DNA from 3 places in the Paenibacillus sophorae genome. Region 3 is predicted to be linked to each of the others. Evidence: predicted binding sites of a transcription regulator. Region 3 holds the regulator's gene; each other region holds the start of a gene.
What was found. Region 3 encodes Rex, which represses fermentation and respiration genes when NADH is low (regulators of the CRP and FNR family bind a similar motif). Its sites were predicted from a motif close to TTGTGAAATATTTCACAA; they were not measured.

Region 1 (10,066 bases), 1.6 Mb from region 3:
ATTTGGCGGGGGTTTCCGCCTATCGCTCCGAGAAGACGCAGCAGGGCCTGTTCAACGCCTATGCGGAGCGGGACGGAGAGGAGAAAGCGCAAACTTACAGCGCCGTTCCCGGACACAGCGAGCATCAGACGGGCCTGGCGATCGACCTTTCCGGCACTGACGGCAAATGCGCGGCGGAGAGCTGTTTTGCCGGAACGAAGGAAGCGGACTGGCTGGCGCAGCATGCACCGGAATATGGCTTTATCATCCGTTATCCGGAAGGCAAGGAAGCCTTTACGGGTTATATGTACGAGCCTTGGCATGTACGGTATGTAGGTAAGGAAGCCGCCCGTTCTATCGCGGAACAAGGCATTACGCTGGAGGAATATTATAGCGCTGTGCCGGTATCGAAATAAGGTTTGACCTTGATTCACCTTTACCCGGTCCGGTTAATTAGTGTAAAACCGCTATTAACGCTAAAGGAGGCGAACGACATGTCCGAGCATAACCATGTTGTGAGCAAAGACGGTGGCGTGGCAATCGGACTGGTGAAGGAAACACTCAATCGGATCGAACCCGGACAAAGGGAAGAAATCTTGAGCAATTTCGACGCATTCCGTACTTACTTAAGCAAGCGGATTCAATTGGCCAGAAAAATCGGCTTCGGCGAGGCGCAGTTATCTCAGGCGGCGGAGAAGGTGGCGGACTACCTGGCGGCCTATGAGGAACCGCGCAACAGTGAGGAGAAGCTGCTTCTGGAGCTGTGGAGGGTCGGAAGCAAAGAGGAGCGCAGCAAGCTTGCCTCCATGCTTGTTAAGCTGGCGTTGTCCGAACGGGTCTAAGAAAAAGGAGAATCAAGCGTTTAACCCTCTCCGGCTAGCCGAGGAGGGTTTTTTTGAGGTCATGGACCGGAAGCTATAGATACATAAACGAGCGAATTTGAAGAAAAGACGGCTGCAGCCTTTTGCATGGGAGTCAGTCGTCTGTTTCACGGAAAGGGTGTCTGCCTATGATTAAGCTCAGTGTGCTTGACCAGTCGCCGGTATCGGAGGGAAGCACGCCAGCCGAGGCGCTTGCGCAGACCGCCATTCTGGCTCAGGAGGCTGAAAAGCTCGGCTATTCCCGCTTCTGGGTGGCCGAGCATCATTTTGCACCCGGTCTTGCCGGATCAAGTCCGGAGGTGCTCATCGCGCATTTGGCAGCCGTTACCTCCTCTATCCGGATCGGCTCGGGCGGTATCCTGCTGCCTCACTACAGCGCATATAAGGTTGCGGAGAATTTTCGCGTGCTGGCGGCTCTATATCCCGGGAGAATTGATCTGGGGATTGGCCGGGCAGCCGGCGGAGGCGCTCTTGCCGTCCGGGCCTTGCAGGAATATGGAACGGCCGGCCCGGACAAATTTTCCGAGCAGATCAAGGATTTGATGGCCTATCTGAATGACGGGGCGGATCTGCATCACCGCTTTGCGGGGCTTCAGGCTATGCCAACCGGCAGTTCACCGCTGGAAATCTGGATGCTCGGTTCAAGCAGGGACAGCGCGTTATTGGCCGCCGGGCTTGGCGCTGGATTTGCCTTCGCCCGCTTTATTAACTTCAGCGGCGGGGAAGAGGCGATGGCGGCCTATCACAGCCGTTTCTGCCCATCCCCCCTGTCGCTGAAGCCCAAAGGAATGGCCGCTGTGTTCGCAGTCTGCGCGGAGACGACGGAAGAGGCGGACCGGCTCGCCTCAAGTATGGACCTCTCGGCGGTTCTGCTGGACAAGACGCATGTCTCTGCGCCTACCCCCTCTGTGGAGTACGCACTGTCTTATCCGTATACGCCTTACGAAAAGCATATTGTCCAGGAGAACCGCAGGTCCATGCTGGTCGGCTCTCCGGAAAAGATTGGAAATCAGCTGCATGACCTCTGCGCGCGGTTCGGCTGCGAGGAAGTGATTATCGGTAGTGTTATGCACCGCTTTTCGGATAAGCTGAAGTCGTATCGGCTGATCGCGGAAGCCTGCGGGTTGACCCCGCGTATGTCTCCGTGCTGACAGCCGTCCTGCCGCCTTTCCACTGTTGAAATTCGCCAAATATAAGGTAAGATGGGAAGGAAACGTAAAAACACGGCTCCGGTCGGTAGTCCGGACGCATGGAAGCGATGCGGCGAGAAATATGCATATCCGCTGTCGCCCGCCGCCAATACCTCCATGTCAGTAACCTTCCCCCTCGGGATGTCCCTCGTTTCGTATTTTTGAAAAGAGGGGGAACACCGATGAAATTGACGGTATTTTTCGAAGACCCTTTTTGGGTCGGAATTGTTGAAATCGATGAGAATGGAGTCGTCAAGGCCGGACGGTACGTCTTTGGCGCGGAGCCATCGGCGCAGGAAATTTGGGAATTCGTCCTTTTTCGGCTTCAAGAGGTAACGGACGGTCTATCCTGCGGAGTGGCCGTCCCCAAGCCGGCCCTGCGCGTCAGCAATCCGAAGCGGCGCGCGAGGGAAGCGGCCGGGGAATCGCGAGGCCGGGGCAGCGGCACGTTAAGCCAGGAAGCCCTCAGGCTGGAACTTACGAAGCGCAAGCTGGAATCATCGCGAATGAACAAAGCCCGCAAAGAGGAGCTTGCCGAACGCAAACGCGAGATCGCCCGCAAGAAAGCGAAGGACAAGCATCGCGGCCGGTAATTGTGCATCCGCATCGAAGCCTTATGCGGCTCACGATAAGGGCGGCGCTTTCGCTCATGAGAGCCGATAAGACGCTTCCTCTCCCAGTATTTCGCAGGGGTACCTTGCGACCGCCTCCCGGCCGTATTGCCGCAGTCGCGGCCTTGCATAGTGCAGCCGATGAAGCCTCGGAGCCGACCGGCGCGTTAAGCGGCGAAGCCTTCCGGAACATGGTTCTTCCCTTTCCGGAAGGCTTTTTTCATCGTATGGAGTTCATTAGAGAACGGGATAAAGCCTGAAAATAAGGCTTGACGCTTCTCAAAGACCTTGTATCCTGTAATAAGAAGCTTAATGTACGGCATGCTGATGAAATACGATGGCTGGCGGACAGGATTAGGATATTATGTTTCAGGGGGTTAGTAACTGGCATGAAGTTAATTACAGAAGTTGCGGCAGAGACGGGAATTCATGAAGATCATTTGGAGTTGTACGGCAAATATAAGGCCAAGCTGGCTCCATCCCTGTGGGATGAGATCAAGGGCCGTCCGGACGGCAAGCTGGTGCTGGTCACCGCAATCAACCCTACGCCCGCGGGGGAAGGCAAGACGCTGACGACGATCGGCCTGGCGCAAGCCATGAACAGAGCAGGCGTCAAGACAGTGGCTGCGCTGCGGGAACCGTCGCTTGGCCCTTGTCTTGGCATGAAGGGCGGAGCTACGGGCAGCGGAAAAGCGCAGATTGTTCCGGCGGACGAGATCAATCTGCATTTTACGGGCGATATTCATGCGGTGACGTCGGCCCATAATTTGCTGTCGGCCATGATTGACAATCATATATTCCAGGGCAATGAGCTCGGGCTGGACCCGCAGAAGATCGTATGGAAACGGGTTATGGACATGAACGACCGCAGTCTGCGCAGCATCGTGACAGGGCTTGGCGACGGCAACGGGACGGTTCGGGAGAGCGGGTTTCTGATCACCACCGCCTCCGAAATCATGGCTGTGCTGTGTCTGTGCGATAATCTGGCTGATTTGCGGGAGCGCCTTGGCCGGATGCTGATCGGCTATGACCGCGAAGGACAGCCGGTGACGGCGGGCAGTCTGAAAGCGGTGGACGCAATGACCGCCCTGCTGAAAGAGGCGATTAAACCGAATCTGGTGCAGACACTGGAGGGAACGCCGGTAATCGTGCATGGCGGACCGTTTGCCAATATCGCGCATGGCTGCAGCAGTGTGATCGGTACCCGTTACGCGCTGAAGCTGGGCGAAGTCGTCGTGACGGAAGCAGGCTTCGGCGCCGATCTTGGAGCGGAGAAATTCATGGACATCAAATGCCGCCAGTCGGGCCTTAAGCCTTCCGCGGCGGTATTGGTCGTTACGGTGAAATCGCTGAAGTATAACGGCGGTGTCCCTAAGAGTGAGCTGTATGCCGGGAACCGGGCCGCGCTGATCGCCGGACTTTCCAATATGCAGCGGCATATCAAGAATTTACGGAAATTCGGCGTTCCGGTGCTGGTGGCCCTCAATCATTTTGAAGGCGACAGCCAAGCGGAAATTCAGGAAGTGCTGGCGGCCTGCCAGCGCCTGAATGTGCCTGCCGCCATTTCCAAGGCATGGGCCGAGGGCGGCGCCGGGGGTCTGGAATTGGCGACCGCGCTCAAGAAGCTGCTGTCCGGATCGGATACTTCCGCTTATGCGCCGCTGTACAAAGACGAACTGGACATCCCGTCCAAGATCGGCAAAATCGTCAAGGAAATATACCACGGCGCCGATGTCGCCTTCAGTCCGGCGGCCAAACGCAGTCTGGCGCTGATCGAAAGGCTCGGCTTAAGCCATCTGCAGGTGTGCATGGCCAAGACGCCTTATTCCTTCTCCGACCAGCCGCGCCTGCTTGGAGCGCCCGAGGGCTTCACTGTTCAGGTTCGCGACATAACGCTCTCGCTGGGAGCCGGATTCGCCGTTGTTGTTACCGGCAGCATTGTCACGATGCCGGGACTGCCGGCTAAGCCTGCCGCCGAGGGCGTGCAGATTGACAGGGAAGGAACGCTGATCGGCCTTTTATAATTTAACATTTTTAACTTTTAAATAAATTTACAGCCTCCGGGTTCGCCAGCGAATCCGGGGGTTTTTTTACGGAAAGATTGAATTCCTTCCTTACCGCCGGCAAATCGCTTGAAGATACGGTGTACCGAAAGACCGGCTGCTTTAGCCTGTCACTGACATAATGTGCGGGCAAGCGGGCAAAACTAATACGGACTTTTTCCGAAATTGAATATTTTAAATTGTGAACACTTTGTTAAAAAACGGAAAAAAGATTGAAATGTGATTATTATCACAATATAATGATGGCATTAAGTGAAATAAGTCACACTCACTTAATATTCCATAAAAAAGAGAATTTTTCAAAATGGAGGAGGAAGAAATCATGAAAGTAGCTGTTATCGGGTGTACCCACGCAGGAACCGCCGCTATTGTCAATACCGCCCAGCTGTACCCGGAGGCCGAGGTTACCGTGTATGAGCGAAACGACAACATTTCGTTCCTGTCCTGCGGCATTGCGCTGTATGTCGGAGGCGTTGTGAAGGACCCGCAGGGGCTGTTCTATTCTTCCCCGGAGAAGCTGGCTGAGCTTGGAGTCAAGACCAATATGCGCCATGAGGTTGTCTCCGTTGATACGAAGAACAAAACGCTGCGCGCCCGCGACCTAAGCACAGGCAAGGAATTCGACGACACCTATGACAAGCTGATTGTAACGACAGGGTCTTGGCCGATTATGCCGAAGCTTGAGGGAATTGAGCTTGATAACATTGTGCTCTCAAAGAACTTCCAACATTCCAATACGATTATCGAAAAAGCTCAGCACGCCAAGCATATCGCAGTTGTTGGAGCCGGCTATATCGGCGTCGAACTGGTCGAGGCATTCCAGCTTAACGGTAAAGAGGTCACGCTGATCGACGCGGAGACGCGCATTCTAAGCAAATATCTCGACGCCGAATTTACAAATCCGATTGAACAGTCTCTAAAGGATCACGGCATCGAACTGGCGCTGGGCGAAAAGGTAAGCTCCTTCAAAGGCGAGAACGGCAAAGTCACGACAATTGTTACCGATAAAGGCGAATACAACGCCGATCTGGTCATCCTTTGCATCGGTTTCCGCCCGAACACGGAACTGCTGAAGGGGCAGGTCGATATGCTCGGCAACGGAGCGATTATCGTGAATGATTATATGCGCACCAGCGCTCCGGATGTCTTTGCTGCCGGGGATAGCTGCGCGATTCACTATAACCCGACCGGCAAACACGCCTATATCCCGCTGGCTACCAATGCTGTACGCATGGGCACACTAGTTGCCCGCAATCTGGTCAATAATACGATTCCTTATATGGGAACTCAGGGTACTTCGGGTATCAAAATTTACGAGGACAACATTGCGGCAACCGGCATGACCGAAGCAGCCGCGAAGCATGAAGGAATCGAAGCCGAAGCGGTGATGATTAAGGACAATTACCGTCCGGAATTCATGCCTTCCTTCGAAGAGGTTCAGCTCAAGGTAGTCTTTGAACGCTGCACGCGCCGTATTCTGGGAGCACAGATCATGTCGAAAATGGATTTGACCCAGTCGATCAATACGATTTCGGTCTGCATTCAGAACCGCATGACGGTCGACCAGCTTGCCTTCATCGATTTCTTCTTCCAGCCGCATTACAATAAGCCTTGGAATTTCCTCAACACCGTCGGCCTTCAGGCGCTGCCGAAGTCTGCGGACAGCAAACAGCCGGTCAGAGTTTAACGGGTAAATTCCCCGCATTTAAACTACATGTTATCGAAAATATCGCTTGAAAACCGGTGCCCAAGCGGCTCCGGTTTTTGTATTTTTCGCAGCAAATAAACGCGTATCCGTATACATAATTCTTCCAATTTACGGAAGCGGTTTAAATTTTGACACACCAGTGAAAATTTTCACTTGTTGTTTTCTTCAAGTGATAATTATCACGTAAATGTGAGGGGCGAAGCGCTACAATGAGACCTAAAGGAAAAATTTAAAGTAAATATTAGAAGGAGACAGGTAACATGGCTTATAACAAACCGCAGCAAATAGCCGAAGTGACGGTGGAGAACGGCATAAAGAAGGCTCATAACCCTCTGGCCACCGTGCTTATCCTCGGATTTCTGGGAGGAGCGTTCATCGCTCTAGGGTATTTGCTTGATATTCGCGTCATTGCCAGCGCGCCGAAGGAATGGGGGTCCATCGCCAGCTTTATCGGGGCCGCGGTGTTCCCGGTCGGGCTGATTCTCGTGCTTCTGGCAGGGGGCGAACTGCTGACCGGTAATATGATGGCTGTACCGCTCGCAATGTTTTCCAAGAAGATTTCGTTTGGAGAGACGATTAAGAATCTGATTCTGATTACGCTGAGCAATTTGGCGGGAGCACTGTTTGTGGCATATTTCTTCGGCCATGTCGTCGGTCTGACCGCCGACGGCGTTTACCTCGATAAACTGGTCGATCTGGCGGAGCATAAACTAGACGTCACTTTCCTGCAAGCTTTCATCTCGGGTATCGGTTGTAACTGGCTTGTCGCGCTGGCTGTCTGGCTGTCCTACGGCGCAGACAATTTCAGCGGCAAAATTATCGGCATCTGGTTCCCGACCATGGCTTTCGTCGCCATCGGATTCCAGCACGTTGTCGCTAATATGTTCCTTATTCCGGCGGCCATTTTCGAAGGCCATTTCTCTTGGGGACAGTACATTGGCAATTTCGTGCCGGTCTGGCTCGGCAACCTGACAGGCGGAGCCCTCTTTGTAGCGGGCGCCTACTGGAACGCCTACCTGCGCAAATCCCCTGCGGCGGTTCAATCGCTTGACAGTGTAGCGTCCGCAGGTGTGAAGAAACACGCATAATTCCCGCAGTTAACGGGAATAATCTTCTTTAAATAATAAGAATGTCCAACCAAACAAAGGTACCGTCTTCCAGTGGAGCGGTGCCTTTTTATTTCCGTATTCGACAGACAATTACGACAAAACAAAGTTCGCCGTAACAGCTATCGGTCCGGGGGAACGAAACCGAAGCTTACGGCGAAATCAATAGGGAGTATTTCATGTTTTCTATTACCCGGCAATTGCCGGAACGAATCAGCTATTCCGGGCACGATTCACCTTTACGCAAGGGGACGTTCGATTATACAATAACAGCAGTGAAAATAAGGAGGGCTGCGGGTATGGAAAAATTAGAGAACGGCGTATTTCCGGCGGTATGCCCGCTGGATTGTCCCGACACTTGCGGGCTTCTTGTGCATAAGAAAGACGGCAAAATTGTAAAAGTCGAGGGAAATCCCGAGCATCCGGTTACGAGGGGAGCCATCTGCAACAAGGTCAGGCATATAGCAGAGAGTATCCATCATCCGAAAAGGCTGACGACTCCGCTTCGCCGGGTAGGACGCAAGGGAGAGGCCGTATTCGAACCGATCGGCTGGGATGAGGCGATTGCTGAAATAACTGGAAAATTCCGCCAGTTATCGGAGGAATACGGCCCGGAGAGCATATTGCCGTACAGCTTCTACGGCAATATGGGCGTGCTCAGTGTGGAGGGCATGGACCGCCGGTTCTTTAACGCGCTTGGAGCGAGCCGTCTGGAGCAGACAATCTGCAATGCCGCCGGAAACGCGGGCTGGAAATATACAATGGGCTTCAGCGGCGGGACAAGCCCTGAGGATATCGCGAACGCCGATCTGATCATCGTCTGGGGCGGAAATATCGTCAGCACGAACATGCATCAGGTCGTCCTGGCGGAGCAGGCCCGGAAGAAGGGCGCCAAGATCGTTGTCATCGACGTGCACTGCAACCGCACGGCGCAGTGGGCCGACTGGTTCCTGCCGCTCTATCCGGGGACGGATGCGGCGTTGGCGCTCGGCATCATGCATATATTATTCCGCGACGAGATGACGGACGCGAGTTTCCTCAAGACTTACACGGTGGGGCATGAAGAACTGCGGAAGCAGGCGGAAGAGTATACGCCGGAGGCCGTAGCGGCCATTACGGGCATCCCAGCCGAAGACATTGAACAGTTGGGTAAACTGTACGGAGAGGCGACGGTGTCTTTTATCCGCATCGGCAACGGGCTTCAGCATCACGACAACGGAGGCATGGCGGTGCGCAGCATCGCCTGTCTGCCTGCACTGACCGGACAGTGGTTGAAGACGGGGGGAGGCGCGACCAAGGGCAACAGCGGATATGCCGCGATGAATTCCCGGGCGCTGGAGCGTCCTGATCTTCGCCCGAACCCGCGGGCGCGCAGCATAAATATGAACCGGATCGGCGAAGCGCTGGAAATGACGGAGCAGCCGATAAAGGCGCTGTTCGTCTATTGCAGCAATCCGCTCGTCGTCGCGCCGGACGCGGAGCGGGTGCGGCGCGGATTCGCGCGAGAGGACCTGTTCACGGTCGTGCATGATCTTTTTCTAACCGATACAGCCAGGTATGCCGATATTGTGCTGCCCTCGACGTCGGCTTTTGAGAATACCGATTTGTACAGTTCTTACTGGCATCATTATATCCAGCTTCAGGAGCCGGTGCTAGCAGCCCCGGGGGAATGTAAGAGCAACGTCGAGCTGTTCTCCCTGCTTGGAAAGGCCATGGGTTTTGACAAGGAGGCTTTTGGGCAAAGCGAGGAGGAAATGATCCGTGAGGCGCTGGACTACCCGCGCAATCCGTATCTGAACGGAGTGACGCTGGAGCGGCTGAAAGCCGAGCGCCATGTCAAACTGGATATGACGCCTAAAGAACGGTATCTGGATAACCTGCCCACGCCTTCCGGCAAAATTGAACTGTATTCACGGACGATGGAAAATGCGGGACTGCCGCCGCTGCCAACCTATACTCCGCTTGTCGAAGGCTTTGACGGCATCCGGCGTCCGGATGAAGGGGATAAATATCCGCTTATGTTCATATCGCCGCCGAACCATAATTTCCTCAACTCCACCTTTTCCAATGTCGGGAAGCATCAAACCTTAGAGAAAAGGCCGACTCTGCAAATTCATCCCGCGGATGCGGCGGAGCGGGGAATTGCCGACGGGGATGAGGTCAAAGTGTACAACGACCGCGGCATGATACAGATTTGGGCGGCGGTAACCGACCGGATGCTGCCCGGTACCGTCATCAGCCAGGGGCTGTGGTGGGAAGGAAAAGACCGCCCGCAGCGGAGCAATGTGCTTACCCCGGACCGGCTGAGCGATATGGGGAAGGGAGCGACCTTTTTCTCCGCAACAGTTGAGGTTGAACTGCGTTAAAGCGTCAATGCATAAGCTTGCCCCAAACGTCAGTTAGGCGTAATACTAGGGTGGTAATAACTGACACATAGATTACAGGGGATGTATAGGCAGATGAGGTTTTTGGACAACTATCCTAGAGAAGTCAAAGTATTTTTGATTGCAAGCTTGATTAACGCGACC
Region 2 (10,066 bases), 220 kb from region 3:
CATCCCAATTTCCCAGGAAATCAAATGAAGGTTCGTGAGGCGATCTCCTAAGCATTCTCTAATCATGAAAAAAAGCCGCTTCATCTTCCGAAGAATATCGGACGGTGGAAGCAGCTTTTATTGTGCTCGGATGAATGACTCTCATTCGTTATTAATAATCGGAACCTCGCTCCGGAATCCCGATTTATATTCAGTAATGAAATAATTTTATACAAGAGCTGTCTGCTTGCGGCCTTCCTCGATAAGCTGGTAAGCTCGCTGCACTTCTTCATCGGAAGGACTTGGCACACCTTCAAGTTCGTAAGGCTTGCCAAGCATTTCCCACTTGTAGACCCCCATTTGATGATACGGCAAAATCTCGAACTTCTCTACACCATTCAACGTTCCGATAAAGCGTCCCAGATTAAGCAGATCTTCTTCCTTGTCATGAATTCCAGGTACATAGACAAGACGAACCCACATCTTGCGTCCATGATCCGATAACCAACGAGCCAACTTTAATGTACGCTCATTCGACTTACCAGTCAGCTTGAGATGAGCCTCCTCATCGATATGCTTGAGATCCAGAAGCACAAGATCCGTTACGTTTAGGAGATCCGTAATTTTATCTCCTTCGTTATATCCATTGGAATCCAGAGTCGTATGCAGATTCCAACGTTTCTTCACCTCGGTGAACAGCTGCTCCACGAACTTTGCCTGAAGCGTCGGTTCTCCGCCGGATACGGTCAATCCACCACCGGAGGTACGGTAATAATTTAGGTAAGGTTCGATTTCCTTAAGAATCTCTTCCACAGTTACTTCTCTGCCCTCATCTAAAGCCCACGTATCCGGGTTGTGGCAGTATTGACATTTCATTAAACACCCCTGCATAAATAAAATGAAACGGATACCAGGCCCGTCTACGGTTCCGAAGGTTTCCAGAGAGTGGATACGGCCTTTAATCATAGGAGGTCATCCTTTCTTCACGACTGGCTATCAATCAAAAAACTTAAAATTTTAACAATATCAGCACAAGATTTTACCGCCCTTGATCCAAGGGCGGTATCACCTTGCTTGTTACAGCATATTTTAAAGTTTAATACATCTTAGGCAACTTACATCGAACCGTGGAAAGTACGGTTAATAACATCAAGTTGTTGTTCACGAGTCAGCTTGATGAAGTTAACGGCATAACCGGATACGCGGATGGTGAGTTGCGGGTAGTTCTCAGGATGTTCCATAGCGTCCATCAGTTGTTCGCGGTTAAATACGTTAACGTTCAGGTGATGGCCTTTGCTGTGGAAATATCCGTCCATCATGGATACCAGGTTCGATTTACGTCCCTCTTCATCTTTACCCAGTGCCTTAGGTACGATCGAGAAGGTATTGGAAATACCGTCAAGGCTGTCTTCATAAGGCAGTTTAGCTACGGAACTCAGGGAAGCAAGAGCACCCTTCTTGTCGCGTCCGTGCATTGGGTTAGCACCCGGTGCGAAAGGTTCGCCTTTTTTACGTCCGTCAGGCGTAGTACCCGTTTTCTTGCCGTATACAACGTTCGAAGTAATCGTCAGAATCGATTGAGTCGGCAGGGAATCACGATAAGTTTGATGTTTGCGAATCATGTTCATGAAGGATTCAACCAGTTCAACTGCGATGCTGTCAACCGCATCGTCGTTGTTGCCGTAGCAAGGGAATTCGCCTTCGATTTCGAAGTCAATAGCGATACCTTGTTCATTGCGGATTGGTTTAACCTTGGCGTATTTAATAGCGCTCAAGGAGTCGGCAGCAACCGACAGACCAGCGATACCGCAAGCCATCGTACGCAGAATGTCGCGGTCATGCAACGCCATTTCGATACGTTCGTAGGAGTATTTGTCATGCATATAATGGATAACGTTCAGCGTATTGACATAAGTCTTTGCAAGCCATTCCATCATCGGTTTGAAGCGTTTCATAACTTCATTGTAGTCCAGAACTTCGGAAGTAACACGCGGGAATTCAGGTCCTACTTGAGCGCCGGACTTTTCATCCACACCACCGTTGATTGCATACAGCAGAGCTTTTGCCAGGTTAGCGCGAGCGCCGAAGAACTGCATTTGTTTACCGATGCGCATTGCGGATACGCAGCAAGCAATACCATAGTCATCGCCGTAAATCGGACGCATCAGATCATCATTTTCGTATTGAATCGAGCTGGTCTCGATGGATACTTTGGCGCAATATTTCTTGAATCCTTCAGGAAGCTTCTCGGACCACAGAACAGTCAGGTTTGGTTCCGGAGCCGGTCCCAGGTTGTACAGTGTATGCAGGAAGCGGAAGCTGTTCTTAGTGACGCGAGTTCTGCCGTCAACGGACATGCCGCCAATGGATTCCGTAACCCAAGTTGGGTCACCGGAGAACAGATCGTTGTATTCAGGCGTACGCAGGAATTTAACGATACGCAGTTTCATAACGAAATGATCAACCAGTTCTTGAGCTGTTTCTTCAGTCAGTGTACCTTCTTCAACGTCACGTTGCACGTAGATATCCAGGAAGGAGGATACACGGCCCAAAGACATAGCCGCACCATTTTGTTCCTTGATGGCAGCCAAGTAGCCGAAGTATACCCATTGGAAAGCTTCTTTGGCGTTGTTCGCAGGTTTGGAAATATCAAATCCGTGCGCGGCAGCCATTTCTTTCAGTTCACTCAGAGCGCGGATTTGCTCCGACAGCTCTTCGCGGAGACGAATGACACTTTCGCTCATGGAATCCACTTCAAGGTTAAGTTGTTCTTGTTTCTTTTCCTTGATTAGGAAGTCAATACCGTACAGAGCAACGCGGCGGTAATCACCAATGATACGGCCACGACCGTAAGCATCCGGAAGACCCGTGATGATACCTGCTTTACGCACAGCTCTCATGTCAGATGTATATGCATCAAATACGCCTTGGTTGTGCGTTTTGCGGATATTCGTAAACATGTCGACAATGCTGCTCGGAAGTTCGAAGCCGTATGCTTTAGTAGCATCGATCATCATCTTGATACCGCCGAACGGTTGGATCGAACGTTTGAAAGGCGCGTCCGTTTGAACGCCTACAATTTGTTCCTTGTCCTTGTCGATGTAGCCAGGTTTGTGAGAAGTGATGGTGGAAACCGTGTTAAGATCAATATCCCACACGCCGCCTCTTTCTCTTTCTTCCTTGCTCAATTGGGAAATAATTTTCCACAATTCGTTAGTGTTGCTAGTTGGACCTACGAGGAACTGTTCGTTGCCTTCATAAGGTTTGATATTCTTGTCAATGAAATCATTGACATTAACCTTCTTAGACCATTTGCCACTTACAAAATTGCGCCACCCCGACTTAATCTCTTGTACTTCTCTTTCAATCACCGACATGCTAATCCCTCCATATATTTATATGATTTGTAGAGATCGCGGGCTTGAAGGTTAATCCCGTGTCTCGTGATCCCATGCTGCTATTTGTAACAAAATTCACATTTGATGTTCAATAACTGGGATCTTATATAAACATCTTAGTTTACTTTCCCGAAGAAAACTGTGACAAATATCACCATATAGCATCTTTTTGGTGATATTTGTCACTTTAACCTCAATCCCAGTTTGAACTGTCAATGAGCTTGTTTCTTTATATATTTTAACCCTGATTTAGACCTAATAATTAGTTGTCAAATCTGCCGTAGAAGGCATTCCGGTATACGTCGGCAAGTTCGCTTACCAGCGGAAGCTTCGGATTGGCAGTTGTACATTGGTCTTCGAATGCGCGGTCTGCCAGGTAGTCTACGCGGGATTCGAAATCCTTCGGATCGAAGCCCAGTTGTTGGAACGATTCTTCGATACCCAGTTTTTTGTTCATATCGCGAATTGCGTTGATCAGGCTATTGACGCCTTCTTCCGTCGTGCGAGCCGGCAGTCCCAGAATACGGGCGATTTCAGCATAGCGCTCGTCAGCCACAAAGTGGGAATATTTCGGGAACGCAGCAAACTTCGAAGGTTTCTTCGCATTGTAACGAATAACGTGCGGCATCAGGATGGCATTGGTGCGTCCATGAGCCGTGTGGTATTGACCGCCCCATTTATGCGCCAAGCTGTGGTTGATGCCCAGGAACGCGTTGGCGAATGCCATACCGGCCAGCGTCGATGCGTTGTGCATTTTCTCGCGGGCAAGCTTGTCGGCTTCCAGAGCGGATTTCTCCAGGTATTGGAATACCAGTTGGATAGCTTTGATAGCCAGACCGTCGGAGTAGTCGCTCGCCATAACGGATACATACGCTTCGATGGCATGCGTCAGTACGTCCATACCTGTATCGGCAACGGCAGTCTTCGGCAGGCTGTATACGAATTCCGGATCGATGATGGCTACGTCAGGAGTAAGCTCATAATCGGCCAGCGGATATTTCGTGTTGTTGCCAGAAGTTTTGTCGGTAATAACCGCGAAGGAGGTTACTTCCGAACCCGTACCCGAAGTTGTCGGAATTGCAACGAATTTAGCTTTATTACCCAGTTTCGGGAATTTGTAAACCCGTTTACGGATATCCAAGAATTTTTGTTTCAAGCCTTCGAAGTCAGCATCCGGATGTTCGTAGAACAGCCACATTCCCTTAGCAGCGTCCATTGGGGAACCGCCGCCTAGAGCGATGATGCAGTCAGGCTGGAATCTGTTCATCATAGCCGTGCCTTTTTCCACCGTAGTTGTCGACGGATCCGGTTCAACTTCCGAGAATACTTCGATCGCTACAGGAGTTTGGCGTTGACGCAGATAGTGTTCTACTCTTTCCACGTAGCCGAGTTTAACCATCACCGGGTCGGTGATAATTGCAACACGAGTGATTTCAGGCATTTTGGCCAGGTACTGAGTTGCACCTTTTTCGAAGTAAATTTTATCCGGTACTTTAAACCATTGCATATTCACGGTACGACGATTCACCCTTTTCACGTTGATCAAGTTAATGGCAGTAACGTTTTGGGATACCGAGTTACGTCCGTACGATCCGCAGCCCAGAGTCAGCGAAGGGATGTTCGTGTTATAGAGGTCGCCGATCGCGCCATGAGTCGAAGGCGAGTTGACGAGAATACGTCCGGTTTGCAGACGGTTCGAGAACTTCATGATTACTTCTTCGTTGTTGGAGTGGATAGCAGAGCTGTGGCCCAGACCGCCGAACTCAACAACTTGTGCCGCACGTTCGATACCTTGATCGGCATTCTTAACTTTATAGCAAGCCAGAACCGGGCTCAGCTTTTCAGCGGACAACGGGTATTTAGTACCTACGCCTTCCAGTTCGGCGATCAGGATTTTGGTGCCTGCAGGAACTTGAATTCCGCACATTTCGGCGATTTTCACAGCGGATTGACCGACGATTACCGGGTTAACCGCGCATTTTTCCACGTTCATTGCGCCGTTGGTCAGCTTGGCAGCTTCTTCTTTGTTAACAAAGTAACAGCCGTTGGCGATCAATTTCTTCTTCACTTGGTCGAAAATCGGCTCTTCGATGATGATAGCCTGCTCGGATGCACAGATCATGCCGTTGTCAAAAGTTTTGGAAAGAATGATGTCATTAACCGCTTGATCGATATTAGCGCTCTTCTCAATGAAGGCAGGCACGTTACCAGGGCCTACGCCAAGAGCCGGTTTGCCGCAGCTGTATGCCGCTTTAACCATTGCGGATCCGCCTGTTGCCAGGATCAGAGCCACGCCGTCGTTGTTCATCAATGCGTTGGTTTTGTCCATGGTCGGTTGCTCGATCCATTGGATGCAGTTCTCAGGAGCGCCTGCTTTTACTGCTGCGTCATGCAAAATTTTTGCTGCTGCGGCACTACAAGCTTGCGCGGACGGGTGGAAACCGAATATAATAGGATTACGCGTCTTAATGGAAATCAACGCTTTAAACATCGTGGTGGATGTTGGGTTGGTTACCGGAGTGATGCCCATTACGATGCCGACCGGCTCAGCAATCTTTTGGAAGCTGTCGTAAACATTATCTTCAATTACGCCTACTGTTTTGTCATACTTGATTCCGTGCCAGATATATTCCGTTGCGAAAATGTTCTTCGTGATTTTGTCTTCATAAACACCACGGCCTGTTTCTTCAACAGCCAATTTTGCCAGGTACATGTGTTTGTCCAAACCGGCCAGCGCCATAGCATGAACGATTTTGTCAACTTGTTCCTGATCGAGAGCCATGAATGCTTCTTGAGCTTTCTTCGCTTTATCCACCAGAGTCTGAATATATTCTTCAGCGGTTGGTTGTTGCACTTGGGCGGCTACTTCATTCTTAACTGCCATTTCCCTCGTCCTCCTGTCAATTTGTGTGTTGTTCTTCTCTACAAAATTGATAATATCACATCATGTGCAACTTGTATAGTGAAATCTTTCACAAAGTACAAAAATTTTTTTCTTCTATTATAAAACCGCTTACACTAAAGAACTTTATTAGGGCCATCCTTCCTATATCTGCTTTTTTCTATGCTCATTACTCTCAGGATAACAATCGTTTTATAGAAGAAATCAATGCCTTTATCCGGAAATTGCATAGGTTGTCGCTTGTTAGTAGAACTATCTATGCTATTATTCCTAATTTTAAATTAAAACTGAGGAATTCTAGAAAAAGAAGCATTCGTGCTCCAACACGCCACCGATCCGGGATGCTTCAAACCATTCTGGATAAAATCCCGTTAAAAATAACTTCTTCATATAGTATGTATCAATCGTCCACAAGTATAACGGAAAGGCACGCAGCTGTTCAACAAACATGCTGCTCTGAATAATGGGATTCTGAATCATGCGGCCGGCTGCCGAGAAGCCACAGCATCCTCTCATATGAAAGAAAAGTAAATCACCGATTAGTTCCACACATTGATTCACGAGATACCCAACCTAAATTAACGCACTCCGTAAAAAAATCACTGAGCGATATTATGCCGCGTGCAGCCAAATTCGAAATGCTATTTCTATATGAAAAAGCATGGGCGTAAACGTATAGGTCTCCCAATTTGAATGGAACGCGTTCAGCATTCATCATAGACTCTATGCGTTAGTGTACATTGCCCTGACCAGGCGATGTCAGCTCTTAAAAAGTTGTGTCTTAAATCACATTCTACTTGCCTAAGGCTTAACCATGTTTTATATTAAGAAAAGCTATTTTCCCCCGTCTCGGGTAACGGATAACAGCGTTCATTGAAAAAACCTATTAGAAATCACACTAAAAATCACGCTTTTGAAGTGAAAATAATCACAATGTTGAAAATTAGACACTTTTTCCGTGATTTTTCCACCCACAATGAAGAATTTCATTGTATAATTAATTTAAAATTTATTGAAAAACTGAGGGAATAAAGGGGGATATCGATTATGAAAGATCATACGAATGTTATCGAAGCCCACGGAAACACTAACTGTTTCTCCGAACAAAACTTTAACAGACTGCTGGTAACGATGAAGGAACGGTTAGTTCCGGAAGGCTCTCATTTATTCTGGGAAGGCGACTACTCGGATAAACTGTTTTATCTCAAACGCGGACGCGTCAAGCTCACCAAGTCCACGGATGAAGGCAAGGAACTCATACTTTATATGTATCAAGCTGGCGACATGGTCGGTCAAGCCGATCCTTTCTTCAGCACGAAGCACAGCTTCACCGCCGAAGTGATCGAGGAAAGCGAGGTCGGTGTGATTGAACACAAAGATCTGGAAATTCTGATCTGCCAGCACTGTGATTTTGCCATCGACTTTATGAAATGGATGGGCATTCATCACCGCCTGACGCAGACTAAGTTCCGCGACCTGATGATGTACGGCAAACCGGGCGCGCTCTGCTCCACGCTGATACGTCTGAGCAACACCTACGGCGAGAAGAACGGCGACGCCATTCTGATTAACAAAAAAATTACGCATACCGACTTGTCCAACATGATTGGCGCGACACGCGAGAGTGTTAACCGCATGCTTAGCGATCTGCGCAAAAAAGACGCCGTAGAATACGAGAACGGCATGATTGTTATAAAAAATATTGAGATGCTGCAGGACATTTGCCACTGTGAGCTGTGTCCTAACGAGATTTGCCGAATCTAACATCCCCACTATTTTACCCTATTCCTTCCTCAGTGAAACATAAATTGTTCGTGTTTTTTGACCCTTTGATTTTCGTGGTCAGGGCGCCCTGTTTGGGCGCTTTTTTTCTTCTGTTTCAGAAACAATATTTTCATATAGCTTTGCTCGGTAAAAAAATAAACGGCAAGCCTCCAATCACCCGGAGACTTGCCGTTCTTTCTCATACACTTGAATCCTATTGCTTGCTGCGGACGGAACGGACGGGTGAAATAACCCAGTAAGCCATGCCGACGAATACGCCGCCGCCGATCATGTTGCCCAGCGTGACCGGGATCATGTTATGCAGCCAACCGGCCAAGCTGACGGTCTCCGGATGGTTCGGCAGCAGCAGCGCCACGCTCATCAGTGTCATGTTCGCCACACTGTGCTCGTAGCCGCTGGCGATGAAGGCAAGCAGGCACCACCAGATCAGCACCAGCTTGGCGCCTTCGCTCTTCACCCGGGACGACATCCAGATCGCCAGACAGACCAGCCAGTTACACAGAATGCCGCGGAAGAACAATTCGGAAATAGGCAGGCTCATCTTTTTGGCTGCCGCTGCAAAGATTAGATGATCAGGGGAAGCGGCCTTGAAGAGTCCCGTTCCTTGCACCAGCCAGGCCAGCAGCAGCGCGCCGGCAAGGTTGCCTAGAAAGACGATAATCCAGTTCTTGATCGTATCCCACACGCTTGTTCTGCCTGCGAGGGTGCTGGCGGTAAAGAACATGTTATTTCCGGTAAACAGCTCCGAACCGGCAAAGATGACCAGCGTCAGCGCGATGCCGAAGGTTGCTCCCATTACGAGCGGCTGGAAAGGCGACTTGGCCGCTGCCAGAGGCGCCCCCAAAGTAAAGATCAGGATGATGCCGATACCGACATAAGCGCCGGCAAGCAGCGCCGCCAATGCATAACGCGGCAAGCTTTCATTCATTTTGTCGCGTTTGGCAACCGCCGCTTCAATAATATTTTCCACACTTTGCGTAAACATGCCCCTAACACCCCATTATTTTCTCTATAATATCCTTAAATTGCGATAACCACAGTGTCTCCATCAACCTGAACGGGATAAGCCGCCGCCTGTCCCTTGTCGGGCGCTTGAACCTCGCCGGTGCGTAAATCGATTTTCCAATCGTACAGCGGGTCGTACAAGTAGTATCCGGATACGATTCCCTCGGCCAGAGGGCCGCCTTTCGGATGGGGACTACGATTCTCCAGAGCGTAGAACTCGTCCCCCGAAGTGCGGAACACGGCCAGCTCCTTGCCTTCGATAACGATCACACGGCCGATTTGCTTCAGATATTCTTCCACCTTGCCTGCGGCATAGGGTTTTCTTGCTGCTTCCATTGCCCTCTCTCCTTTTTCCCGGATTGATTTAACGGATCTCCGTCGCTTCAAACAGCGCGGAGCGTGTCGCGCCGTCGATCAGCATTTTTTTCCACGGATCTTGAACCTGGGTCAAGGCGAAGTCGATGCGATGCGCAAGCGCCTTGCGCTCCTCTTCGTTGTCCAGAATGGCAGTCTTGATATGCTCCAGCCCTATTCGTTCCACCCATTCAGATGTTCTTTCCAGGTAATTACCGGTTTCACGGTAGTACTGCATAACGGCGGAGCAGATCCCCACCAGTTCTTCGTCCGTCTTCACTTTGCAGAAAGAATCTGCTATCCGCGGCTTGATGCCGCCGTTGCCGCCGATGAACACTTCCCAGCCTCCATCGTTGCCGACAATGCCGATGTCCTTCGTGCAGGATTCCGCGCAGTTCCGCGGGCAGCCGTTCACGGCCATTTTAAATTTGGCGGGGAAATCAAGCCGTTCATACTTCCGCTCCAGCAGCGCTCCCATGCTCATCGAATCCTGAGTGCCGAACCGGCAGAACTGGGAGCCTACGCAGGTCTTGACCGTCCGCAGCGATTTGGCATAAGCATAGCCGGAAGGCATGTCCAGCTCCTCCCATACTTTGGGCACATCCTCTTTCTTGATGCCGATCAGATCCAGACGCTGTCCGCC
Region 3 (10,066 bases):
ATGAATGAGCAGCAGCGTCTCGCTGCCTGTCAAACCCAGCTTTCGGTAAGCTGTAAGAAGTGTATATGGAATGACGGCCATCCCGCTCTGCAGCCCAAAGGATGCGCCTCCGCTCCAACTGTTTCCTTCCTTGCCGTCCATAAGCCCCTCCTCTCTCTTAAGGGTAGAGACGGTACAGCATCCGCGGGAACGGAATGGTCTCGCGCACATGATCCAATCCGCAAATCCAGGCTACAGTCCGTTCCAGACCAAGTCCGAAACCGGAATGAGGAACAGAGCCATACGTCCGAAGATCCATATACCATTTGTACGTATCCAGCGACAGCTCATGCTCCTTGAAGCGCTCCTCAAGCAGTTTGGGATCGTCGATGCGCTGCGATCCGCCGATAATTTCCCCGTATCCTTCCGGAGCAATCATATCCGCACACAGCACGACATCCGGACGATTCGGATCAGGCTTCATGTAGAAAGCCTTAATACCGACCGGATAATGTGTAATGAATACCGGCTTATCATATTCTTCCGCAATCGCCGTTTCATGCGGCGCGCCAAAGTCCTCTCCCCAAGGGATGTCAAAACCTTTATCATTTAGAAATTTAATCGCATCGTCATATGTGATGCGCGGGAAAGGAGCCTTAATATTTTCCAGCTTGGAAATATCGCGTCCCACCGCCTCAAGCTCCGTCTTGCAGTTCTTCAGGACGGACTGCACGACATGACTGATGAACTCCTCTTGAATGCGCAGGCTTTCTTCATGCTCCGTGAACGCCATCTCCGGCTCGATCATCCAGAACTCGATCAAGTGGCGGCGGGTTTTCGATTTCTCGGCACGGAAGGTCGGTCCAAACGAGTATACGCGGCCAAGCGCCATTGCCGCGGCTTCCATATAGAGCTGTCCGCTCTGCGTCAAATAGGCGTCTTCCTCAAAATACTTGGTGTGGAACAGGTTGGTCGTACCCTCCGCCGATGTCGGGGTCAGGATCGGAGGATCGACGAGGGTAAAGCCGTTAATGTCGAAATACTCCTGAACCGCCCGGATAATTTCCGCCCGGATCACAAGAATCGCCCGCTGCTTCGAGGAGCGGAGCCACAGATGCCGGTGATCCATCAGGAAGTCGACGCCATGCTCCTTCGGTGTAATTGGATAATTCTCGGTCAGGTGCAGAATCTCGATTCCGGTCACCGTCATCTCAAATCCCGATTGGCTGCGGGGTTCTTCGCGGATAATTCCAGTGACGTAAAGAGAGCTTTCCTGGGTCAGACTTTTTGCTGCGTTCCAGACCTCCTCCGGTACTTCCGATTTCACGACGACGCCCTGAATATAACCGGTTCCGTCCCGAAGCTGCAGGAACTGAATTTTGCCGCTGGATCGTTTGTTATTTACCCAGCAGCCAATGACGACGCTTTCTCCGACATGATCTTTCACGCCCAGGATAACCGTTTTGTTAGCCATGCCATCAATCTCTCCTCTATAGAAGTGCAGTACGGTAAAAGGTCCGACAGCCAAAGACCGCTAACGGGCCTTTGGCTGTGGATTCCTCTTGCTATTTACTATTGTAACTCTTTACGCTTGTTCTTGCACGATGCGAAGCGTATCGCGGGCGATAACGAGTTCTTCGTTTGTCGGAACGACAAGCACTTCTACCTTGGAGCCGCTGGCGGAAATGCGGCGAGGATCGCCGGAGCGGACCTTGTTCGCTTCTTTGTCCAGCTCAATTCCGAGGAAGGTCAGGTTGCTCAGAACCTTCTCGCGAAGCAATGACGCATTCTCGCCTACGCCGGCCGTGAAGACGATGACGTCAACGCCGTCCATCGCTGCCGCATAGGAACCGATATATTTACGAAGACGGTATTCGTACATTTCAAAGGCCAATGTGGAATTCGGTTCGCCCTTCTCATAGCCGTCAATGATGTCGCGCATGTCGCTGCTCGTTCCGGAAATGGCCAGCAGACCGCTATGCTTGTTGAGCATGGAGCTGGCTTCGCCGGAAGTAAGCTCTTCCTTGTTCATGACATAAGGAACGATCGCCGGGTCGATGTCGCCGCTGCGCGTACCCATCATGAGACCTTCCAGCGGGGTCATTCCCATCGAGGTATCCACCGAAACTCCGCCTTGAACGGCGGTAACGCTGGCGCCGTTGCCGATATGGCAGGTAATGATTTTGAGGTCTTCCAGCGGACGCCCGAGGTACTCGGCCGCAGCCTTGCTTACAAAATCATGGGATGTGCCATGCGCGCCATAGCGGCGGACTTTATACTTGTTGTACAGCACTCTCGGAATAGCGTACATATAAGCTTTTTCCGGCATCGTTTGATGGAAGGCGGTATCGAATACGACAACCTGAGGAACACCCGGCATATTAACTTCCGAAGCGGTAATCCCCATAACGGCCGCCGGATTATGTAGCGGCGCAAGGTCGAACAGCCGGCGGATTTCCGATTTGGCCGCCCCGTCTACCAGTGCCGATGCCTTAAAGGTCTCGCCGCCGTGAACGACGCGGTGACCGACGGCATTGATCTCTTTAATGGAGTCGATGACGCCATGTTCCTTGTCGGTCAGATTGGCCAATACTTTACGTATTGCCGTCGTATGTTCCAGAATTTCGCTTACTTCGGTAACTTCCTGTTTGCCTGTCGGCTTGTGCGTCAGGATCGAGGAATCCATACCAATGCGCTCAACCAAGCCTTTGGCCAGCACGGATTCATCTGTCATGTCATAAAGCTGATATTTCAACGAAGAAGAACCTGCGTTAATTACTAGTACTTTCATACACGGTCACCATCCTTGTCATACTTGAAGAAGCCTTCGCCCGATTTCATGCCTAGTTGTCCCGCGCGCACCATCTTTTTCAGAATGGTCGACGGGCGGTATTTCAGTTCGCCATACTCGCGGAACATGCGCTCCAGAGCGGCAAGTACCGAATCCAAGCCGAAGCGGTCAGCCATTTCAAGCGGGCCGTACTGGAACTGGTAGCCGATACGCATAGCATCGTCGATATCTTCCGGCGATGCGACGCCTTCTTGCAGAACATGCATAGCTTCATTAATGAACAGACAAATGAGGCGTGAAGTTACAAATCCCGGGGATTCGTAGATCATTACGCCTTTCTTCTCAACAACATCGTCGACAAAAGCTTTGGTATTCTCAAATGTTGAATCAGACGTCTTAAGGCCGCGTACGATTTCTACGACGTCCACCTTGGCGACTGGATAAATGAAGTGCATGCCGATAACACGTTCAGGGTACATCGTGGAGCTTGCAAGCTCCGTTAAGCTGAGCGTGGACGTGTTGCTGGCAAGAATAATATTGTTCGGACATACCTGGTCGAGCTGATTAAATACTTTCTTCTTCTCTTCCAGATCCTCAATTATGGTTTCGATGACCATATCGCAGGCACTTAGTTCCGCGAAATGTGTCACTTTTTGGATGCGGCCGAGGATAAGCTTCTTCTCCGCCTGTGTGATTGCCCATTTCTCCAGTTGTTTATCGAGACTTGTCTCGATCATGCTGTAAGAGTAGTCCAATTTTTCCGGCGTTTTCTCTACCAGCAGGACGTCCAGACCCTTGGCTGCCAACATTTCGGCAATCCCTTGTCCCATCGTGCCTCCGCCGATGACACCGATTTTCTTAAAATTCATAAAAAGCCTCCATCCTTTTAGGTATCTCTACATTTTTGTAGCACCTTTTTTTCTGTCGAAAAAAACAGCATACTCCGACATTTAATAATATCTTAGCATGCATTAAAAGTAAAAAAAAATAACCGGCATCAATAATTATGCCGGTAAAAGGACACTGTCACGAAATTGACAACGAAATTGTTCTCCGGAAAGCGCTTCTTCCTTCATCAGGATATCCAGGGAATAATCGAAAACATTTCGTTTATTTTCCAAAAGCGAACGGGTTCGCTCCATCAGTTCGTCCAAAATTTTACTATTCTCTTTCATCAGTTCTTCCGTTGTTACCATTTCCAGCTTGGCGATTCCAAGGGAAGTAAGACCGGATTTCATCATCATTTCCACAATACCGAGGGCCTGATCGAAGTCGCCTCGGGAGCCTGTGCTCCGTCCGCCGTAATACATTTCTTCGGCAGCCGCTCCGCCGAGCGCAATCATAATCTGCTCCTCAAGATAGTCTTTCGTATACAGATACTGCTCCTGCTGCGGGTTATGCCGCACATAGCCGAGCGCCTGACCGCGCGGAGTGAGGGTTACCTGACTAACGCTGCCCGGACGCAGAAGCTCGGCCATAATGGCATGTCCCAGCTCATGAATCGCTACCCGCTTCTTCTCTTCCTGGTTCGTCTCGCGGTCCGTCTTCTCGCCCATCATGACCTTGTCTATCGCCATTGCCAAATGGCGTTCCTCAACTTGGGTCAAATTATCGCGCATCATATAGATGGCGGCTTCGTTCATCACGCTTTCGAGCTGGGCTCCGGAGAAGCCGTAAGCTTCCTCCGCAATTTTATCCAAATTGACATCGGGGTGAAGCGGCTTGTTCTTGGCGTGCAGCTCAAGTATCGACTTGCGGCCTTTTTTGTCGGGCATATCGACTTGAATATGACGGTCAAAGCGCCCGGGACGCAGAAGTGCCGGATCAAGCATTTCCTTACGATTCGTAGCGGCGATCAACAGAATGCGCGGAGTTTCCGAGTTATAAATGCCGTCCATCTCGGTAAGCAGCTGGTTCAGGGTCTGATCGTACTCCCGCTGCTGCCCGCCTTCGCGCTTGCCGCCGATCACGTCGATTTCGTCGATGAAAATAATGGCACTCTCCCGGTTCTCCTTAACGGCACGGGTGCGGGCGTCCTTGAACAAATCGCGGATGCGTCCGGCGCCGACGCCGACATACATTTCTACAAACTCACTGCCGGAGGCCGCCACGAATACCGAGTTCGTGTAATGGGCCGCAGCCTTCGCCATCAGCGTCTTGCCTGTCCCGGGAGGACCGGTAAGAAGAATCCCTTTGAGCGGACGAATCCCGAACTTGCTGATTTCTTCATGCCGGATAAGAAAATCGAGCGCCTCGCGCAGTTCTTGCTTTGCGCTATCCTGGCCGCCGATTTCTTCAAACGTCAGTTTGGCCGGACCGTTCTTTTTACGCTTCTTCTCCGCACCCGCGTTAACGGCGATGCCGCCGCGCATATGGGTGATAACCAGCAGGGCGCCGACCATGGCGGCCGCGACGATAACAGGCACGATATTAATACCCAGAAAAGCCAGAAAAATCAGCAGCACCGGCACAAATCCGATCAATACTTCTTTGCTCCATTTAGGCATTGTTCCATACCCCCATCGTTTCAGGCTCGCGCGGCAAAATAATAAATTTGCTCTTTTTGCCGTCCGACAAACTCACATACACATTCTTGTCGTCTATTTCCGTTGTAACGGCAACATTCTTATACTGGGCGGACAGCTCTTTCAGCGTCTCCGGAATAACCGTATATTTGCGGCTCTCCATCGCCTCAGCTACAGAAAACAGCGCTTGATCCCAATAATCGTCCAGCTCCTGGCTCGAATGCTCCTCCACATCAAGCTTGACGGTCCGGTCTCCGATTATGGACTTGCCTTCAGAGTTTATATATTGAACCAGTTCACGAAGCTTCGTGCCCGGCTGCAAATCGAGTTTCAAAGTTACTTCATTGCGGTTAATAGAAATATGGGACTGCTTAACACCCTCATAACTGCTAACCATCTGTTCAAGCGGTTCTTGAACGGCAAACTCACGGTACAAAAACCACCCGCCGAACAGAAGCGCAGCAGACAGCAGTGCAGTCAACAATACAGGCATTAGACGAAGTTTCAAACAACGTCCTCCTCTCTAATGATGTCAAACTTTATTGCTTTCCAAGTAGCGTGCCTAGTTCCATCCGAGACCGGCATGTTTTTTGTCATGCCTCGATACAACTAGTAGTATATCATAGGTGTATATACTAGAACGAATCAAATGTGAATAATATTTAAAATTTTACCTTCTAATTTCTCCCTATCATATAAAAAAAGAACCAGCCACTCTCTCAAGGTTGTGGCTGGTTCTTCGTATTACACCTCGTTAACGGTTCGGAAGGCTGTAGCCGTCGCCGATCTGCTCACCGTCCGAGAAGCGGTAGAACCGGTAATAATAGCGGTCCCCGTCTTTATAAAAAAGCTGCCAGGCGTACTCGCCGTTATACGCTCCGGGAAGCAAACGTTCGATCTTGATACCAGGAACCTGGGCTGCGATAATCTGCCGCATTTTTTCCTCGGAGACTCCCTGAGACAGTTCTTGCGTATGCACGGCGTTCTCTCCTTGAGCCGGCTTGCCGTCAACAGTAAAACGCACCCACACCATCACATCGGAGCCGGCCTTGTTTTTGCCGGTAATCACCCAATAAATGGAGTTCTCGTCCCATACCGATTTCTGCGCTTTCTCGATCTCGGTTAGGCCCGCCCCGCTAATCGCCGCAGCTTCGGCTGCACTGCGCTCGCTCCATTGGTCCTTCAGCACGTAGGCAAAAAATTGATACAATCCGAACAGAAGGAGCAGGGCCAGAAACACCCCGTATAAAATCCATTTTCTCCTTTTTCTCAACGTGCAGCTCTCCTTCTAGGAAGAAACAATAACGCCGTCCCAAAGTGACGAGGCTCTTGTTTCCTTTGTTCCAGTAGTCGTACAGGCTGTCAGCGAAAGCTCTATAAATTTACCGATTCAGCAGTCCCTCGAATGCTTCCTGCGCCTTGCGGCGGATCGCCTCTTCGTCCAAGGTCAGGCATTCCCCGTGCTTAATGATCTGCTTGCCATCGACCCATACATGCTCTACGTCCTTCGCGCTAGCCGAGTATACCGTATGAGATATCAGGTCCGTATGCGGCAGCAGATGGGGCTGGTCGATATCGATGGCGATAAAATCGGCTTTCATTCCCGGGGCGAGCCTGCCCACTTGATTAAGGAATACAGACTTTGCGCCATACTCCGTAGCTATACGGAGGGCCTCGCCTGCGGGAACCGCCGTCGGATCACCGGACACTCCTTTATGAATCAGTGCGGCCAGGCGCATTTCCTCGAACATATCCAGGTTGTTGTTGCTTGCCGCGCCATCCGTTCCGAGCGATACCGTAACACCGGCCTTCAGCAGTTCGGGAACGCGCGCCACGCCGCTTGCCAGCTTCAGATTGCTGCCCGGATTATGCGAGACGCCAACCTGATTACGCGCAAGAATTTCGATTTCCTCATCGTTCAGATGGACGGCGTGCGCCACAAGCGACGGCCGGGTGAACATCCCGAGCTTCTCCAGATGGGCAACGGGCCGAAGGCCATAATCCGCTTCATTTTGTTCCACTTCCCGCCGTGTTTCCGACATATGCGTATGAATAGGCAGGTCAAGGTCATGCGCCGCCTGAACGAATTTCTCGATATAATCCGGAGGACAAGTATACGGCGAATGAGGCGATATCATGGCGGTAATCCGCCCGCTCGCCGCGTTATGCCATTTTTTTGCAAAAGCAACCGCTTCCGCAAGCTTCTGATTCTGCACCTCAGCCGGGCACAGCCCGATGACGCCGCGCATCAGGACTGCGCGTATTCCGGATGCTTCCGCTACCTCAGCCACCCGGTCCATATGATCATACATATCGAGAAACGTCGTTGTTCCGCCCTTTAGCATTTCCAGCACCGAGAGTGCGGTTCCCCAGTAGACATCGTCTCCGGTGAATTTCCCTTCCATTGGCCACATTTTTTCCTGAAGCCATACTTGAAGGGCCAGATCGTCTCCATAACCGCGCAGCAGCGACATCGCCGCGTGCCCATGCGTATTGACAAGCCCCGGTAGGAACAGCAGGCGGTTGCCTTCAAAGACAGGCACGTCTTCTTCAAGAACGGGCGGTTCTTCCCCTATGTACGTAATCAAATCGTTATCAATTACCATATATCCTTCAAGAACAGGCTTATCCGCGCCAGGCACGGCAAATTTTCCGTTTCGGATCATCCATTTAGTACCCATGCTCTTCTTCGTCCTTTCCTTCATGCAGATAGTAAGCCAAACTTTGCAGGTCGGTCGTAAAGTCCGCCGCATGCACGCGAATCTCGGGCGGTGTCTTCAGAATAACCGGAGCGAAATTCAGAATGGCTTCAATGCCTGCTCCAATGAGAATATCCGCTACTTTTTGCGCCTCCTGCTCGGGCACAGTAATAATGCCTATGCGAATGCCCTGCTCACGTACGGTGCTTGCAAGCTCTTCCATAGGCTGAACGGTCAACGTATTGATCTTGGTCCCGATCTTCGGCGGGTAGGAATCAAAGACGGCCGTAATTTTCATTGTGTCTTTTAGATAAATATTGTAATTGGACAGCGCCTGACCCAGATTCCCGGCTCCTACCAGAACAACATTAATCTGCTGGTCCAGCTTCAGGATGTGACGGATTTTTTCGATCAGGTAAGGTACGTCATAACCAATGCCCTTCCTGCCAAAGTCGCCAAAATAGGCCAAATCCTTGCGGATTTGCGCAGGATTTAAATCCAGTCGCTGTCCGAGTTCTTGAGAAGAAACAGTGGCGATTTCGCGTTTTTGCAGGTCGTTCAAAAAACGCAGATACACAGGCAATCTGCGCACGACGGCTTCAGATATTTTGTCCGATTTCATGAGTTCTCCTCCTACATTTTAATAGGACCCTCCCAAACCCTCCCTAAAAGGGAGGGCCCCAAGGGCTGCCGCCCTCTGGACACCCGCTAACGGCAAATTGGCGTTAGCGAAAGTTGGGCTTGGACCTTGATCAGGCGGATGAAGGATCGCTTTTCGTCCCTGACGGGACACGCTTGACAATTGGCGGAATCTACTTACAGTATAACCCGCATAAAGATTAAAATCGGCAGATCGGCCTATGTTGTACAATGGCCGATCGAATACCTTAAAAGCAAAGACAATGATTGGCCTATGTTGTACAATGGCCAATCGAGCATCCCGCTTAGGATACGCCGTCTTGCTTCAGCCATTCGGCGATGCGGGGGACCATTTGTTCCGTCGCCATATGCTCCATTTTAGGTCCCGGTAAGGAATACAGGAAATACTTTCCGTAATAAGATTCGATTACTCTGGTATCATAAACAATAACAATGCCACGATCCTGTGCGGTCCGTACAAGGCGGCCGAAGCCCTGCTTGAAACGGATGACGGCCTGAGGCACGGACAGTTTCATGAAGGGGTTCTTCTTCTGTGCCTGCAGCAGTTCGGCCTTCGCTTCCGCGAGCGGATGATTAGGCGGCTGAAAAGGCAGTCTGACGATTGCCAGACATGTTAGTGCGTCGCCGGGAATATCGACTCCTTCCCAGAAGCTGCTCGTTCCCAGCAGGACAGAAGAGGAATTCTCCTGGAACCGGCGGAGCAGCTTGCTTCGGCTGCCTCCTTCAACGCCTTGTCCCAGCACCGCTATATCCTCGGAGGCGAGTGCCTCCTTCAGAGGGTCGTATACCTGCCGGAGCATCTTATACGACGTGAACAGCACAAGCATGCGCCCGCGAGTCGTCACTGCGGCTTCAGCCAGGGAATGAACGAGCGTATCGACAAACCGGGCGTCGCCGACGGTTCCCTTCACACTTGGAAAATCCCGCGGAATGACCAGCAGCGCCTGATCCCGGTACCTAAAGGGAGAAGGAAGCAGTACGGTCGATAGCTTTCCTTCCTCCTGGGCTTCGTTTAAACCCAGATTGTCGATCATATACTGGAACGATTTATCGACGGACAAGGTTGCCGACGTCAGGACGGCGCTTTTTTTCTTATCAAAGAAAAGCTCCTTGAGCTGCGCGCTGACATCGACGGGCACGGCATACAGCTGCAGTGATTTGCTGCGGTAATTTCCATTTGCCTCCAGCCAATATACAACATTTTCGTCATTCATGCCCATAAAAAAACGTACCTGCTCGCGGATATCAGCCAAATCCTTGAATAGCCCGCCAACATCGGTTACAAGGCTGTCGGCCGAGGACTGGCCTTCCTGGTCACGCATTTCGGAAAGCATTTTATCGCCTTTGCGGATAATATCACTTAAAGACAAGTTTAGTGTACTTTCCAGTGAAACAAGCTCTTCCCAGCCTTT

Region 1: the regulator Rex is predicted to act here: its motif matches at 6,570-6,587, upstream of KP014_RS01265 (formate/nitrite transporter family protein).
Region 2: the regulator Rex is predicted to act here: its motif matches at 6,338-6,355, upstream of adhE (bifunctional acetaldehyde-CoA/alcohol dehydrogenase).

The regions. Positions count from the first base shown of each region.
Region 1 is NZ_CP076607.1:277,553-287,618, reverse strand. Features, by position in the region: gene KP014_RS01300 (M15 family metallopeptidase) at 1-395, shown strand, start outside; gene KP014_RS01295 (DUF3243 domain-containing protein) at 474-821, shown strand; gene KP014_RS01290 (LLM class flavin-dependent oxidoreductase) at 989-2,011, shown strand; gene KP014_RS01285 (YjdF family protein) at 2,233-2,643, shown strand; gene KP014_RS01280 (hypothetical protein) at 2,748-2,921, shown strand; gene KP014_RS01275 (formate--tetrahydrofolate ligase) at 3,051-4,685, shown strand; gene KP014_RS01270 (FAD-dependent oxidoreductase) at 5,047-6,411, shown strand; gene KP014_RS01265 (formate/nitrite transporter family protein) at 6,693-7,520, shown strand; gene KP014_RS01260 (molybdopterin-containing oxidoreductase family protein) at 7,838-9,904, shown strand; partial or broken gene KP014_RS28525 (MFS transporter) at 9,998-10,066, shown strand, end outside.
Region 2 is NZ_CP076607.1:4,782,375-4,792,440, forward strand. Features, by position in the region: gene pflA (pyruvate formate-lyase-activating protein) at 208-945, opposite strand; gene pflB (formate C-acetyltransferase) at 1,095-3,356, opposite strand; gene adhE (bifunctional acetaldehyde-CoA/alcohol dehydrogenase) at 3,640-6,261, opposite strand; gene KP014_RS23225 (Crp/Fnr family transcriptional regulator) at 7,327-8,043, shown strand; gene KP014_RS23230 (hypothetical protein) at 8,073-8,246, opposite strand; gene KP014_RS23235 (formate/nitrite transporter family protein) at 8,258-9,049, opposite strand; gene nirD (nitrite reductase small subunit NirD) at 9,085-9,405, opposite strand; gene nirB (nitrite reductase large subunit NirB) at 9,434-10,066, opposite strand, start outside.
Region 3 is NZ_CP076607.1:4,564,481-4,574,546, forward strand. Features, by position in the region: gene KP014_RS22075 (DnaD domain protein) at 1-141, opposite strand, end outside; gene asnS (asparagine--tRNA ligase) at 158-1,453, opposite strand; gene KP014_RS22085 (acetate/propionate family kinase) at 1,565-2,770, opposite strand; gene KP014_RS22090 (3-hydroxyacyl-CoA dehydrogenase family protein) at 2,767-3,639, opposite strand; gene KP014_RS22095 (AAA family ATPase) at 3,775-5,277, opposite strand; gene KP014_RS22100 (hypothetical protein) at 5,270-5,803, opposite strand; gene KP014_RS22105 (cell wall elongation regulator TseB-like domain-containing protein) at 6,050-6,568, opposite strand; gene KP014_RS22110 (amidohydrolase) at 6,678-7,976, opposite strand; gene KP014_RS22115 (redox-sensing transcriptional repressor Rex) at 7,966-8,616, opposite strand; gene dinG (ATP-dependent DNA helicase DinG) at 8,939-10,066, opposite strand, start outside.